DNA from 3 places in the Paenibacillus sp. NPDC057967 genome. Region 3 is predicted to be linked to each of the others. Evidence: predicted binding sites of a transcription regulator. Region 3 holds the regulator's gene; each other region holds the start of a gene.

Region 1 (4,820 bases), on a different contig from region 3:
AGATCCGTGTAAGCACGCTCTTGAATTGCTCTATCTATTTTCTTGATGATTAGATTTAATAGGTTTTAAGTGCGTCAATCATTAGTTTCCAGAAACCGTCTACATCAAGCTCCAGGCCAAACTTCGCATTCACTTCTCTGCCCGTAACCCCATGCAGATCAACTAATGTTGTTCCTGCTGTGTATTCACCTTTTGTTTCCACGACAATATTCACATCTTTCATTTTGAACAATTCTGGTGCAACAAGATAGGCTACAGTCAATACATCGTGTACCGGCGCTCCGTCAAAATCGAACATTTCCTTGTATGTGGAGGCGAAAAATACTAATAGCTCGCCGACGATTTTAGCAACACGGTTATCGATTCCATTGACTTCTTCAATCACTTCTTTGGTTGCTAGAGCTTGATGCGTAATATCCAGACCCATCACTACAGTTGGAATACCGCTTTCAAAAACTTTTCTTGCGGCCTCTGGATCAGCCCAAATGTTAAATTCAGCTGTTGGTGTCCAGTTGCCGAAAGTACCGCCGCCCATAAGGACAATCTCTTCAATATTGCTTTTAATTTCCGGAGCTTTCGTTAAAGCTAAGGCAATATTGGTTAATGGTCCTGTCGGAAGCAGGGTTACAGGCTCTGCGGACTCTTTCACAAGTCTGATAATGGTGTCGACGCCATGTTCCTCGCTCCAGCTGCGGGAAGGTTCAGGCAGCTCAGGACCGTCCAAGCCGGAATCTCCATGAATGCCGGGCGCCGTTTCGCGTAACCGAACCATTGGCTCGCTTGCCCCTTTCGAGACAATGACCTTATTTAATGAAATCAAATCACAAACCTTCAGCGCATTTTGAGTTGTCTTATCGATTTCTGCATTTCCGGAAACCGTTGTAATGGCTAATATCTCCAACTGCGGCTGAGCAGCAGCTAAAATAATTGCAATGGCGTCATCATGTCCGGGGTCACAATCCAAAATAATTTTTCTTGATGTCATTATCTTTCACCTCTAAGTTTTATTTACATGACTAGACCTATCATGGTGCCTGAAATAACAGAAGCCAACGTTGAGCCCAGCAGCAATTTAAGAGCAAACTTCGCAACATGATCTCCTTGCTTGTCGCTAATCGCTTTGATGGAGCCGGAAATAATGCCGAGCGTTCCGAAGTTAGCGAAGCTAACCAGATAGACAGATACAATAGCAACCGTCCTGGATGAGAATTCACCTGTCATATTGCCAAAACTCAACATCGCTACAAATTCATTCGTAATCAGCTTGGTCGCCATAATGCCGCCAGCTTGTACCGCTTCTGACCATGGAACACCCATCAGGAAAGCGATTGGCGCGAAGATATAACCAATAACCGTATCGAATGAGATGTGCAATGTGCTTTGGAAAATCACATTCACCATTTCCATTAGGGAGATAAATCCTAGCAGCATGGCGCCAACAATAATGGCGATTTTAAAACCATCCGTGACGCTCTCTCCGACCATTCGGAAGAAAGGAAGCCGTTCTTTTTCCTCAACTTCAACCAAGTCCTCATTCTCATCCAGATCATAGGGGTTAATAATATTGGCCACGATAAGAGCGCTGAAAATATTCAAGACAACAGCCGTTACAACAAATTTAGGCTCCAGCATATTGGCGTATGCGCCAACCATCGCCATGCTTATTGCGCTCATTGCGGATGTACAAATGGTATAGAGTCTTTCTTTGGACAGAAGCGGGATTTGCTTGAGAATGGTCAAGAAGACTTCCGGCTGTCCAAGCGCAGATGTAGATATGGCAAAATAGCTTTCAAGTCTGCCCATACCGGTAATTTTGCTAAGGAACAGGCCTAAATATTTGATGATGAAAGGCAAAACCTTGATGTAATTCAGAATTCCGATTAGTACAGACATGAAAACAAGCGGCATTAACACGCCAAGGAAAAACGGAGTTTGACCCTCATTTGCCATGCCTCCAAATACAAATTGGATGCCGGCATTGGCAATGCTCATCAGCTTTTCAAAAAGCAAGCCCACTTTTGTAATCGCAGTGATTCCTATGCTCGTGTTCATCATGAAGTACACCAAAAGGATTTGTACGGCTAACATGATCAGAACACGTTTGTATTTTATTTTTTTGCGATTGTTGCTTACTAAGAAACCAATAATAAAAACAAGAAGAAGGCCAGTTAGCAAGAAAATAAAATTCATGTATATCTCCTCCATGTTAATGCCAATGTCTCATGCAAGATTGACTTGTCCTCACCATAACTAACAGCCAATTTACACCCCCTAAATTCGAACAAACAAAAGTTTATATTGAAAACATATGTTTAGTATACGCTTTCATGTTGAGATGTCAATATGCAAAATTTGATCAGGTTCATGAATATGCCTGACAAGCCATACATCATGCTAAATTTCGCATGCCACAGCTGCATGAATTTATTCTGGAGGTAGATTTAGTTGTATAATAAAGATAGGGAACATACACGAGGTTGGTACTTAAGGATGACAAGTAGAAATGGGGTTGCTTCGTGGATAAAGAACAGCAAATTTTGGACTATATAAGAATGAATCCTTTTATATCACAGCAAGAGTTATCCGCTAAGGTTGGTTTATCCCGTCCGACGGTTGCCAATTATATTGCCAGCTTGACCAGACGCGGTGAAATTAAAGGACGGGCCTATATTTTACGGGAGGAATCGTCAATTGTTTGTATCGGAGGGGCTAACATTGACAAGATTGCGCGCTCGAATCAGACGGTCAGTTTTTCTTCCTCCAATCCGGTCAAAATCAACGAATCTTGCGGCGGAGCGGCACGCAACGTTGTAGAAAATTTAAGCCGGCTCCGCTGTAATACGTCCATTATGACCTGTGTTGGAGACGACAAAGAGGGCAACTGGATCCTGAATGAAATCAAAAGCCAAGGTGTTGATGTCAGCCAAGTTTGGGTGATGCCGACTGAGCGAACGGGGATTTTCATCACTCTACTGGACCCAACGGGAGAGAGTGTAGTCTCGATGGATGATATGCACATATACGAAAAAATGACCGTATCCATGTTCGAGGAGAAATGGTCCCATATTATTTCCGCTCAAGCTGTTTTTTTGGATACGAATATTCCCAAGGACTGTATAAGCTATATCATCAAACGCTGTGCCGATGAACATATTCCTTTGTACATAGACCCTGCATCTGTAGCCAAGACACATAAGCTTCCTTATCGGCTTGACGGAGTAGAGCTGCTGCTCCCGAACCGGGTTGAAGCAGAGGTGCTTGCCGACATGAAGATCGACTCCATCGAGGATTGTGGAATCGCATGTGAAAAGATTAGAGCGCGCGGCGTTAAAAATGTGATTATCACACTGGGCGATCAGGGGGCCTATTATTCCTCTTCGGAGGAATCAGGGCACTTGCCTTCTTTTCTAACGGATATTGTAGATATCACAGGGGTTGGCGACGCTTTTGCTTCTTGTGCCATGTATGGCATTATGAACAATGAATCGCTGTATAGCGCATGCCAGCTGGGACTTGCCGGCGCGGCTCTGACTCTTCAAACGGAAGATTCCATTAGCACTTTATTAAGGCCCGAAAAAATGTATGAAGTTGTACAGGAGTATTCACGATAAAGGTTTGCTCGCTATCACCATAAAACCCAGCCGTATATGGCCGGGTTTTTTGTGTGGATTTATGTATATGCACACCCTCAAATTCCCTCATTCCAACCGATATGCCCACAAGTACCCTTTTGACTCCAGCAGGAGCGCATCCGGCTGTTCTATGGGCTCGATTGGCTTCCTGTATGAATTTGGACGGGGTGACAAAGGATTCGGTTATAAAATTCCATTTGCCAGCTAATGATACGAACGGAGAATCAGCCAGCTCGCGTAGGTTCAGCACGCCGTCTACAGCTTGTATCTTCACCCTATAGCTACTATCATACGTGAAAGAACTCTCGAAAAACTACCATTTCGGTTTGAGAGATTTTTGAGTGAGGTTTCGATACGAATCGGCAAGGTTGTGCTTCCGGAAGTGATTATGGATAAGCGGGAGCAGGCTGCCCAACTATTTGTCCAGTTGCCGCTTGAGGCACTTGTTAAGCACATTGTGGCAGACTATAAGCCGTCGGAGCACAAGCAACAGCTGATTCAAGGCTTCAAGCATATTAAGTGACGGGTTCACACTCCTATAGCCAAAGAGATCATGATGAGTCTGGAATCGGATCAATCCGTTAAAAATGGGAAGTTCACGCTCCGATCGCCCATTATCTGGTATGATAATAACAGCTCTACGAAAAATTGGCATATGCTTTATGAAGTCGGGATTACAGGAGGGCTTATGGTACAAGAGGGCTTTAGCAAGTTTTTCTGGGGATTTTTATTTATCATGTTTGACTTCAGAATTCAGGGAATTGATATTATGCCGGATATTATTGGGTATATCCTGTTCACGATGGGTTTTCTAGCGTTCGCGGCACATAGTGATCATTTTACCAAGGGGAAGACGTACAATATGATTATGGTCGTTCTTTCCGTATTTTCGATTTATGAGCGACCTAATCAGGGCGAGAGTTTCTATTTTAATCCGTTAGGCATCATCGTGGGGCTTGTTTCAATTATTCTGCTTCTATTAATCGTTTACCATTTGCTTATGGGGATCAAAGACATGGCAACAAGGCAGAATCAACCTGGCATTACGGAAGAAGCAAATAAGAAATGGACTTATTTTTTAATTTATCAAATCGCCAGCCTGTTCTTATTTGTCCTGATCATCATTCCTCCATTATTTATTGTGGCGGTTATTGCAATGTTTGTGGTAACCATTTTATTAATGGCAAC
Region 2 (4,820 bases), on a different contig from region 3:
CCGACGGAAATACGGGATCATTTTTTGGCGCAGCATTTTACCGAAAGAGAGATTGCGATTATTAAAAAACTGCCGGATCTCAGCTCCAAGGACCCTCGTGCGATGAAATGGGCACAGCTCATACGTACCGTTAAGATGCATATGGACGAGCCGCCCTCGTCTGCTGTTTCGCAGCAGCTTGCTGCAGAGATGATGGAGATTACGATGGAGTGGTTCGAGCAGGACGAGGTTTTGCTAGAGAAGTATTGGACCTTAATTCGCCCGGACGAAGGAATGGACTCGAAAGTGTATGCCCTCGATACCGGTGTAATGGACCATATCGATCGCATTGTCGACTGGTATTTGCAGCATGGGGAAGGAGCGGCTTCAAATGACGGAGAAGATAAATAAACCGATTAGCGAAGGCAGGGCTTGGGCGTATGTGGTTATCGGAGGTATGCTCGAAATCGTATGGGCCAGCGGCTTTAAGTATGAAGCCATTCCGTCTTTGGTCGTGCTGATCGCCTTGCTGACCAGCTTCGACCTCATTATTCGGGCTGCCAAGGTGCTTCCGGTCGGTACGGTATATGCTGTGTTTGCGGGAATGGGGACGCTTGGCACGACCATTATGGAGATGATTCTGTCTGGCGAAGCTGTGAGGCCGCTGCGAATTCTTTTTATTTTGCTGCTGCTAGCCTGCATGATCGGGCTGAAACTGACGGCGAAAGGAAGTGAGCGCTAATGGATTGGCTTATGCTTATTGCCGCAGGGTTATTCGAAATCGCTGGTGTAATCGGCATTAAACGCGTTGCGCAGAACAATAACTGGACGAACAATCTTATTCTGATTGGCGGATTTATCATCAGCTTTCAGCTATTGATTCAAGCCATGGGGACGATACCGCTGGCGACGGCTTATGCAGTGTGGACAGGAATCGGCACGGTCGGAGCGGCTGTCATCGGCATGATTTTTTTCAAAGAACCGAAGAGCTGGCTCCGAATCGGCTGTATTCTCGGTATTATTTTTTCTGTCGTTGGGTTGAAGCTCGTTAGCTAAAGGACAACCGATCCCATTGAACCTGGCGGCGCACCTCAAATTGCAGGGTTTCTTCAATATCAGAGATGCGGAGCATCAGCCGTGACAAATCGTGGAGAGAGAAAGGATGCTCGGCCATGGCTGCAATCCGCTTGGCGTAAGCGCTAAGCGCAGGAAGATGGATGCCGAATACGGATGGATCATCGATATTGCGGACATAGACATGATCAGGAACTGACAAGGCCATGTTCTCCATGTCATAGTCTTCAAACAAATATTGCTCGAACGGCGCATCCAGTCTTATATATAGCGTATTGTTCCAGTCAAGGGATTCCGTTTCTTCAATCATCAGCCATATTGGCAGGGGTTGGCCTGTATCGCCGTCCTGTTCGTAGAAGACCGCTATTCTCATCGCGGGCTGATCGCTCCTTTCTTTTCATAGGTTTGCCGCTGCAACTGCATGAGCAGCTTGGTTGTCGCATCGGAGTAGCCGTGCTTGAAGGCGGGCAGGGTAGCCAATCGGGCACGGAGATTGCGGTCTCGCCGTTCCTGGTTCATCCGTCTGGTGATTCGCTCAAGTCGTGCTTGCGCGAAGTGGGCTGGCACGCCGAATGTCTCGGCTAATTGACGGTAACAAGAAGGCGGCTGATTCTGAATAGCCGTTACATCTCTGAGCATATGGAGAGGCATGGCGCTGTACTGCTGGAATAGCCCTGCTTGCGTCTCCTGCAGGCTTACGAAGGAGGGAGGAAGCTCTCTCTGATTGCCGGCATGCAGCGCAGGATGGCACAGCTCATGAAAAAAAGCGAGGCGCTGCTCATAACGATCCAAATGTATGTTTAAGAAAATTAGACAGTCCCCGTCTTCATCATAAAGAACCTTCGTCTCACCCTCCGTATAAGCGATGAATGTGTCAAAGAGGGAAGCGATATGATCCAAATCCTCCAAATCCCCGGGAGTTTGAATGCCCCCCTCCTCGTATTTGGCTTGAATCCACAGCTCCATTGCTGTAGGTCGATAGAGTTCAAAGTTCAGAATCTCCATGCCGCTCCTCCTCATTTAAGAATGTATGTTCGCTTATTAGCCGAAAAATAAAACCCCTTGGGGTTTATTGACAGCCGCCTCTATTGAGTAGCTGCATTGGAAGTCGCATGCAAGCCGAGAAACTCGGCTTAGAGCTCCTGTGTGGCAGGGAAGGTTGTCTGTAAGCCGAGAAACTCGGCTTAGAGCGACCGCGCCGCAGTGAAAGCTGTCTGCAAGCCGAGAAACTCGGCTTAGAGTGCCTGCGTGGCAGTGAAAGCTGACTGCAAGCCGAGAAACTCGGCTTAGAGTGCCTGCGTGTCAGTGAAAGCTGCCTGCAAGCCGAGAAACTCGGCTTAGAGCGTCCGCGCCGCAGTGAAAGCTGTCTGTAAGCCGAGAAACTCGGCTTAGAGTTCCTGCGTGGCAGTGAAAGCTGTCTGCAAGCCGAGAAACTCGGCTTATAGTACCTGCGCATCAGGAAAAAAATAGCTAAGATTTCGCTCTTGCTTCATTCGTTAGTTCATCTAGTTAAACATTTACTCATTTAAGGATTCCCGATCCCGGCGGCGTTTTTCTTTGAATGCCCGGAACATCTCCAGTTCGCGCTTCAAATGCTCCGCTTCTTCCTCGTCCATTTCTTCAGGCGGGCCGCCTAAGTAGGCAATATACACGCCGGACTCAGGTTGAGCGCCATTGCCGGAAGCCGAGCCTTTTGATGCAGACGAAGATTCATTCTGCAATGCCTTTGGATCGGGATTATCGGAGAGATCCAGCATATAGTCAGCGTTCGTATGGAGCGCGTCTACTAGAGCCGCCAACGTCTCATGCGGCGGAGCGCTGCGCCCTTGCTCGTAGTTGCTGATCGCGGCCTTTGTCAGGTTAACTTTGTGCGCTAGCTGCTCTTGCGTGAGCTTATGATGCTTTCTGCGTTCTGTTAACCGATCGGCTCTAAACACGATTATCTCTCCTTAAATGTTTTGCAGTGCAAAACGGGTTGAACTTTTGCTAACTTTATGTACAAGTATATTGTACCATAGTTCTAAGATTTTTCAATAGGAATACAAATATATTGTATTTTAATCTTGACATACAAGATTCTTGTACATAAACTAGAGAAAGTTAGTACAAGAATCATGTACATTGGGGGGTCTATTTTATGATTAGCGGACAAGCGGCATTGGTATATTTGACAAAACCTACAACGGAGGAGAAAAAACAGGTGCAGCGCATGCTGAGGAAATATAGAGAGCTTAAGTTGATAGTGGAAGATTATAAGGCTCATGCTGAATTGCTTAAGCAAACCATCTATGAGAGCGAAATAACGCGTCGGCTAGATAGCGATGAGCTTTATGCGAACAAGACTGTCAACGCGGTGCAGTTGGCCCAGAATCAAAAACGCGCTGCCGAGGAATGCGATCTGATCCGGAGTGCGATTGAAAGAGCCGTCTCTATGATTCCTGATGATGAGACTCGGCAAGCAATCACGTTGCGGTATTTGAAAGGACATACGTATTCGGAAACGCTCTATAATATGAAGCGGGGTGACAAAAGCTCTACCATAGACCGCTGCATGAACGAGGGAATGTTGTCCGTGGCGCACACCTTGAAGACGTGGGGACTACTGAAACGGGATATGAATAGCTAGAGTGAATGAGATGAGTGGAGTGAGATTGATATTTATCGGATATATTTTTCATATTGCATCGCTCGGATGAAGAAAACTTGAGGGTAGATTGGGAGCACTTGGGGCTGTTCCTGTATTAAGCTTTGGTTGTCGAAAAAATAAGAACACGCATTTTCTAATTGAAGGTGATACCCCTGCAGCCTAGTAAGGCAGTGTGGATAAGTATCCCGTTTTATAAGATTTGCTGATACAGAATGTAGACGAATTCGTAAGTATCAAATCATAAACAACGACTACCTTGAGTCAGTCCCACATAAATCTACACAACCAAAAGCCCTCAGGGAGCAGGTGTATCGATTGCCGCAGGCAGGTTCTCCGTTAGAATCATGCCCCGACTTTCTCTAAGAGGGCTCTTTTTCATGCGTAAAAATTACACTCAACGTCATGATAGCTAACGCCTCTTTTTGACAAAAATGTTCACTAATGATTAACACAGGTAGCGAAAAAGGATAAAAGAAAGAGCATTTGTGTAAAAAAGAACCATTGTTATCGTTTTCTTACTTTCAAATCCGATTTTACAGATGAATTCCGTTGGGATAGGGTATTAGAACAAACAAAAAAACAGTTATTGGTTACAAGGGAAAACACTTCTTGATATAGGCTGAACTTGGCTCGAGCTGGCAATTGCCCGGTCTTACCTTCCTAATGACATAAAGTCCCGTAACCAGGAAGGAGTGAATGTCGATGTATTATGTGCTTTATCTAACGACGGCAAGCTTTCTTTTGTTTCAAGTGCTGTACACGGTAGTCCCTCTCCTGTATAGCAAGGTGAAGAAGCTCGATCCCGCATTGGATGAAAAATCTCTGTCTGTCCTAGTGCCGGCTTACAACGAAGAGAGGACGATCCAGAATTGCCTGGACGCGATGGACGGCCTCAACTACCGCAATCACGAGATCATTATCGTGAACGACGGCTCCAAGGACCGCACCTTCGAGCGGTTGCAGGAGTTGCTTGATTTGCGCATCAATTACCGCAAGCCGAATCAACGACTGAAGTATAAGCGGGTCAGGGGTTTTTACCAGTCTGCACTCTACCCGCATATTTACGTAATTGATAAGCTGAATGGCGGCAAAGCGGATTCCCTGAATGCGGGAATCGACT
Region 3 (4,820 bases):
GTCGACGAAGGTGAACCGGCTGCCGCTTTCTTATTTTGACAACCATATCAATTATGACCGGCTGCAACGCACCTCCTTTAGCATGCAGCTTCAAGGCATCGGCATTATTTTTACAATCCTGACGATGATTCAGAATATGATTACGGTGGTTGGCTTTATCGTTGTGCTTTATCAATTTCATTGGTTGCTGTCGCTTGGCATGCTGCTTCTTGTGGTGCCTATGTTAGGGTCCTACCTCTATGAAAGCAAAGCGATGTTCAAGCTGATCATTCATCAGACGCCTGATGAGCGCATGTCATCCTACATTAGCAATTTACTGAAAAGCAGGGAAGGAGCCAAGGAGATTCGCGTATTTGAATTGGCTTCTTATTTGATAGCCAAGTGGAAGCGGATCGCCTTAAGAAATGTCGGCCGGCTGCTTGCCCTGGAGCGAAAAACGATTGGCATTACCTACGGGGTGCAGCTGTTCACGTTGACGCTGCTAAGCGGCATGCTGCTGTTCGCCTTGCATACCGGAGCAACCGGGGGGCTGGTGATCGGTCAATATGTTGCGCTCGCCCAAGCGTTATTCAGCTCCCAGTCGCTTATGCAAGGGCTGGCCCAGGGCTACTCCAACATTCATCAGGGCTTGCTGCACGCGAATGAGATGATTTCATTTGTGAATCTTCCTGAAGGGAACGGGAAGGAGGGAGACCAGGAGTTTCCGTCTCCAATCCGGCAAGGCATAACGGTAGAGCAGCTGTCCTTTCACTATGACGGGGCTCCTGGTCCGGCGATCGACAGCATAAGCTTTTCAATAGGAGCGGGCGAAACGATTGCCATTGTCGGGGACAACGGAGCGGGCAAGAGCACGCTGGCCAAATGCTTGCTTGGATTATACGCTCCGGACAAAGGCTCCATTGCAGTTGACGGGATAGCGTATGCGCATCTAACTTCCGACAGCCTTCGAAGCCGCATGAGCGCGATCTTTCAAGACTTTGTCCAGTTTCCCTTTCCCGTATGGGAGAATATTGGTTTAGGAGCAATCAGCGACCTGAGCAACCGGGATAAGCTTCAGAAATCCAGCGAAGAAGCGAATACCGCTTCCTTCATCGATAAGCTGCCCCAGGGCTGGGATACTGTCCTTGGTGTTCAATTCGACGGCGGCCATGAGCTGTCCTATGGTCAATGGCAGCGTATCGCGCTGAATCGGGCTTTCTACCGGGAGTTTGAGCTCATTGTATTGGACGAGCCTACTGCTTCGCTTGATCCCATGACCGAAGCGGCTATCTTTGAGAACCTGATGAAGTTAACGAGCGGCAAAACATCGGTTTTTATTACTCATCGGCTTGGCAGCTGCCGGTTTGCAGATCGTATTCTGGTGCTAAAGGATGGCCGTCTTGTGGAAGAGGGCCATCATGATGCATTAATGAGCCGGAATGGCGAGTACGCTGCGATGTTCCGCAAGCAAGCGGGCTGGTATACGAAGGAATGGGAGGAGCAGGCGCTTGGCGTGTAACCGCCGGTGCTGCTCCTTTTTCAGCTGGCCTCACGTCTTGCGATTAACGGCTGAAAATAGTTAAAAACTTCATGTGACACGAACGTATGTTTTGGATATAATAAGAACATACATTCGTTCAGGCGGTGATTGGCATGGAGAGATTTCTCGGAAAAGTTGTACAGCTCATCTACATCGACAGGAAGAGAAATGTATCGATTCGTAATGTGCGGATTATTTCGGTAAAGGGCAAGCAATTCAAAGCTTATTGCTACTCGGCTGGGGCTATGCGTATCTTTAATGAGGATCATGTGGTGGATGTGGAAGTCTCCAAACAAGCCGGTAAAGCGTAGCAGGAAGAGATACGGGTTAGTTTTGGCAAGACGGAGTCAGACATTGGTCTTAGGTACTTCAACTGAAAAAGGAAACCAAAAGAAAAACCCGCAAACATCGCGGGTTGATTCATTACGCTCGAAGATCCAAGTTTTGACCGAGATTAGGGTCGAGGCTCTTGCCGATCATGTCTGCCAGCTGTTGTCCTTGCTGTTCAGCTTGTCCTTTGGCGATGCTAAGCATCTTGATGCCTACGGATTGGGCCAGCTTTGATTGGCCTAATGCTATCGATAATGCGCCAATATCCAAGTTATACACCTCCTACTAGCTATATCGGCAACTGACCTGTAAGGATGAAGGTACGATTCGGCAGTGTGGTGAACGAAGGGTGGAGGATTTAAGATAATATCCTTTATAATAAAAGGCTGCTGGAATGAATCATTCATTCCAGCAGCCTTCTTCTTGTGTAAATTAGTGAATATCGCGGAACAATCCGATGACCTTGCCGAGAATCGTGACGTTCTTCAGGCGGATTGGCTCCATCGTAGCGTTCTCTGGCTGGAGACGGATATGATCCTTCTCCTTATAGAACGTCTTGACGGTTGCCTCATCATCCTCCGTCATTGCAACAACGATCTCGCCGTTGTTCGCCGTCTGCTGCTGGCGGACGATGACGTAGTCGCCATTATGTATGCCCGCTTCAATCATACTTTCGCCGATAACGTTAAGAATAAAGACCTTGCTGTCCCCCACATAATGGGAAGGAAGGGGGAAATAATCCTCTATGTTCTCCGTAGCCGTAATCGGAATGCCGGCGGTAACCTTGCCCACGATCGGCACTTGCGCGACTGGAAACGGAATGACGTTGTCATTGTCGTCTTGGTTCAGGATCTCGATAGCGCGAGGCTTGGTAGGGTCGCGGCGGATGAAGCCTTTCTTCTCCAGCCTGTCCAGATGGCCGTGAACGGTGGAACTGGACAGCAGACCAACGGCTTCTGCGATTTCCCGAACGGAGGGCGGGTAACCCTTCTCCCGAACTTCCTGCTTGATAAATTCAAGGATCGAATGTTGCCGTTTGGACAGCTTCGACACGTACATCATCTCCATTCTTCTTATTGTGTCAAATTATAACACAGAACCGCAGTTCGTACAAACATAAGTTCTTAAGCACAAAGGTTCGTATTTTTCTGTTGACTGGAACATTTGTTCGTGTTAATCTGAGAACAGAACAAATGTTTGGGGTGCTGATTATGATGATAATGAATCCTTCTTCATACCGTTCCATCCACATGGAACCTGACACATCCAAGAATACGACATACATGAGCGTAATTAGCGGCTGGATGAAGTCGAATGGCTTGCGGATCGTTGTAAGCTTACTGATTGCTCTGCTGCTCTTTACAAGCTTTTTGTTATTGGGAACAAAGGCATCTGGCACAATGGAGCCATCGGGTCAGGAACAGGTGGTGACAGTAGGAAGCGGAGACTCCTTGTGGTCGATTGCTAGCCGATATGCAGAGAGGCATGACGATGTAGGTTATCTTGTCTATACCATTAAGAATCGTAACAATTTGACTGACACATTGATTATTCCGGGACAACAGCTGATCATTCCGGATCTATAATAGAAGATAGTGCAAGAAGCGCTGCAACCTTTGGGTTATAGCGCTCTTTTTTTGTCTCATTTTCTGGTATACTAGTAGAGTTGAGTTCAAATGGAGTCATTCCTGTAACCTTGATTCATGCAATGCGTAATGTCATGGTAGGGAATGAGATGTTTACAGCTAGAGGGGAGTTGAGACACATGGATATCGATAAATTGATCGCACGTATTAACGAGCTTTCCCGTAAAAACAAAACGGTAGGCTTAACGGACGAGGAAACGAAGGAGCGCGACGAATTGAGGCAGCGTTATTTGAACAACTTCAAAAGCAACTTCAAGCAGCAGCTCGATTCGATTAAATACGTCGAAGACGAAGAGGACAACAACACTAAGCATTAGGGGGTACCAGCCTTGTCAAGGTCATGGGAACGCAAAGTACGTAAAAACATGAGCAAGGTTAATCAGGTCCGCAAGAAAAGTGGCGGAGCGCCGGTCGTATTCAACGCCGAGAAAAAGGATCGTTATTCGGGACGCAACTATGTATTTCCGATCTTGCTGTTGGTTTTTGTCGGATTGTACAGCTTTGTGATGCAAGGCGATCCCAAGTTTGAGGCAACCACCATGTATTGGGTCACCGTAGCCTGCTATATTATTTTGGCGGCCCTGTTTTTCCTGCGGAAGCCTTATTTAACGATCGGCAAGGATTATGTCCAGTCGCGCCGCTTCACAGGGGACAAGCGTCTGAATGTTGCCGACATTAAAGGCATTCGCGTGCAAGACGGATATGTCACGATTATGCCTCAGAAGGGCGCCAGCTGGACGTATTCTCGTTTGCTGAACCGCTTCAAAACCGAAGAAATGGCCGAGAAGCTTAAGGCGTTTGCAGCTGCGCACAATATAGCGTTCGACGAAAAATAATTGATTCATGGGGGAGTAGAGACCATCATGTCCAAACAGGCGGTATTATTTGATCTGGATGACACGTTATTGTGGGATGACCGCAGCGTGAAGGAAGCGTTCGAGGCCACTTGCAGAGCGGGAGCGGAGGCTGCGGGCGTTGATATCGTCGAGCTTGAAGCGGCTGTCCGCAAGGAAGCAAGAGAGCTGTACGAATCGTACGAGACTTTTCCGTTTACGAAAATGATTGGAATTAACCCGTTTGAAGGGTTGTGGGCGAACTTCGCGGAAGGCGAGCAGGAGGAATTCCGCAAGCTTCAGCAGCTTGCGCCGAATTACCGCAGAGAAGCTTGGACACGCGGACTTAAGGCGCTGGGTGCCGATAATCCGGAGCTTGGGGCTAAGCTGGCGGAGCAATTCCCGGCAGAGAGACGCAAGCGTCCAATCGTCTACGACGAAACATTCGCTGTCCTCGACAAGCTGAAGGGCAAATATAAGCTGCTGCTGCTT

What was found. Region 3 encodes LexA, which represses DNA repair genes until DNA is damaged. Its sites were predicted from a motif close to CGAACATATGTTCG; they were not measured.
Region 1: the regulator LexA is predicted to act here: its motif matches at 2,283-2,296, upstream of ACFVSO_RS22465 (carbohydrate kinase).
Region 2: the regulator LexA is predicted to act here: its motif matches at 2,077-2,090, upstream of ACFVSO_RS23655 (ImmA/IrrE family metallo-endopeptidase).

Annotation. Positions count from the first base shown of each region.
Region 1 covers NZ_JBHVQB010000009.1:75,911-80,730, forward strand. The annotation lists gene ACFVSO_RS22455 (nucleoside hydrolase) at 56-985, opposite strand; gene ACFVSO_RS22460 (NupC/NupG family nucleoside CNT transporter) at 1,009-2,190, opposite strand; gene ACFVSO_RS22465 (carbohydrate kinase) at 2,517-3,611, shown strand; gene ACFVSO_RS22470 (hypothetical protein) at 3,970-4,155, shown strand; gene ACFVSO_RS22475 (hypothetical protein) at 4,186-4,820, shown strand, end outside.
Region 2 covers NZ_JBHVQB010000009.1:344,045-348,864, forward strand. The annotation lists gene ACFVSO_RS23635 (MerR family transcriptional regulator) at 1-390, shown strand, start outside; gene ACFVSO_RS23640 (DMT family transporter) at 371-721, shown strand; gene ACFVSO_RS23645 (DMT family transporter) at 721-1,035, shown strand; gene ACFVSO_RS23650 (hypothetical protein) at 1,028-1,426, opposite strand; gene ACFVSO_RS23655 (ImmA/IrrE family metallo-endopeptidase) at 1,423-2,058, opposite strand; gene ACFVSO_RS23660 (helix-turn-helix domain-containing protein) at 2,571-2,990, opposite strand; gene ACFVSO_RS23665 (hypothetical protein) at 3,191-3,679, shown strand; gene ACFVSO_RS23670 (glycosyltransferase family 2 protein) at 4,403-4,820, shown strand, end outside.
Region 3 covers NZ_JBHVQB010000004.1:251,279-256,098, reverse strand. The annotation lists gene ACFVSO_RS11560 (ABC transporter ATP-binding protein) at 1-1,498, shown strand, start outside; gene ACFVSO_RS11555 (hypothetical protein) at 1,633-1,830, shown strand; gene ACFVSO_RS11550 (YjfB family protein) at 1,943-2,119, opposite strand; gene lexA (transcriptional repressor LexA) at 2,282-2,902, opposite strand; gene ACFVSO_RS11540 (LysM peptidoglycan-binding domain-containing protein) at 3,133-3,435, shown strand; gene ACFVSO_RS11535 (DUF896 domain-containing protein) at 3,615-3,812, shown strand; gene ACFVSO_RS11530 (hypothetical protein) at 3,825-4,331, shown strand; gene ACFVSO_RS11525 (HAD family hydrolase) at 4,359-4,820, shown strand, end outside.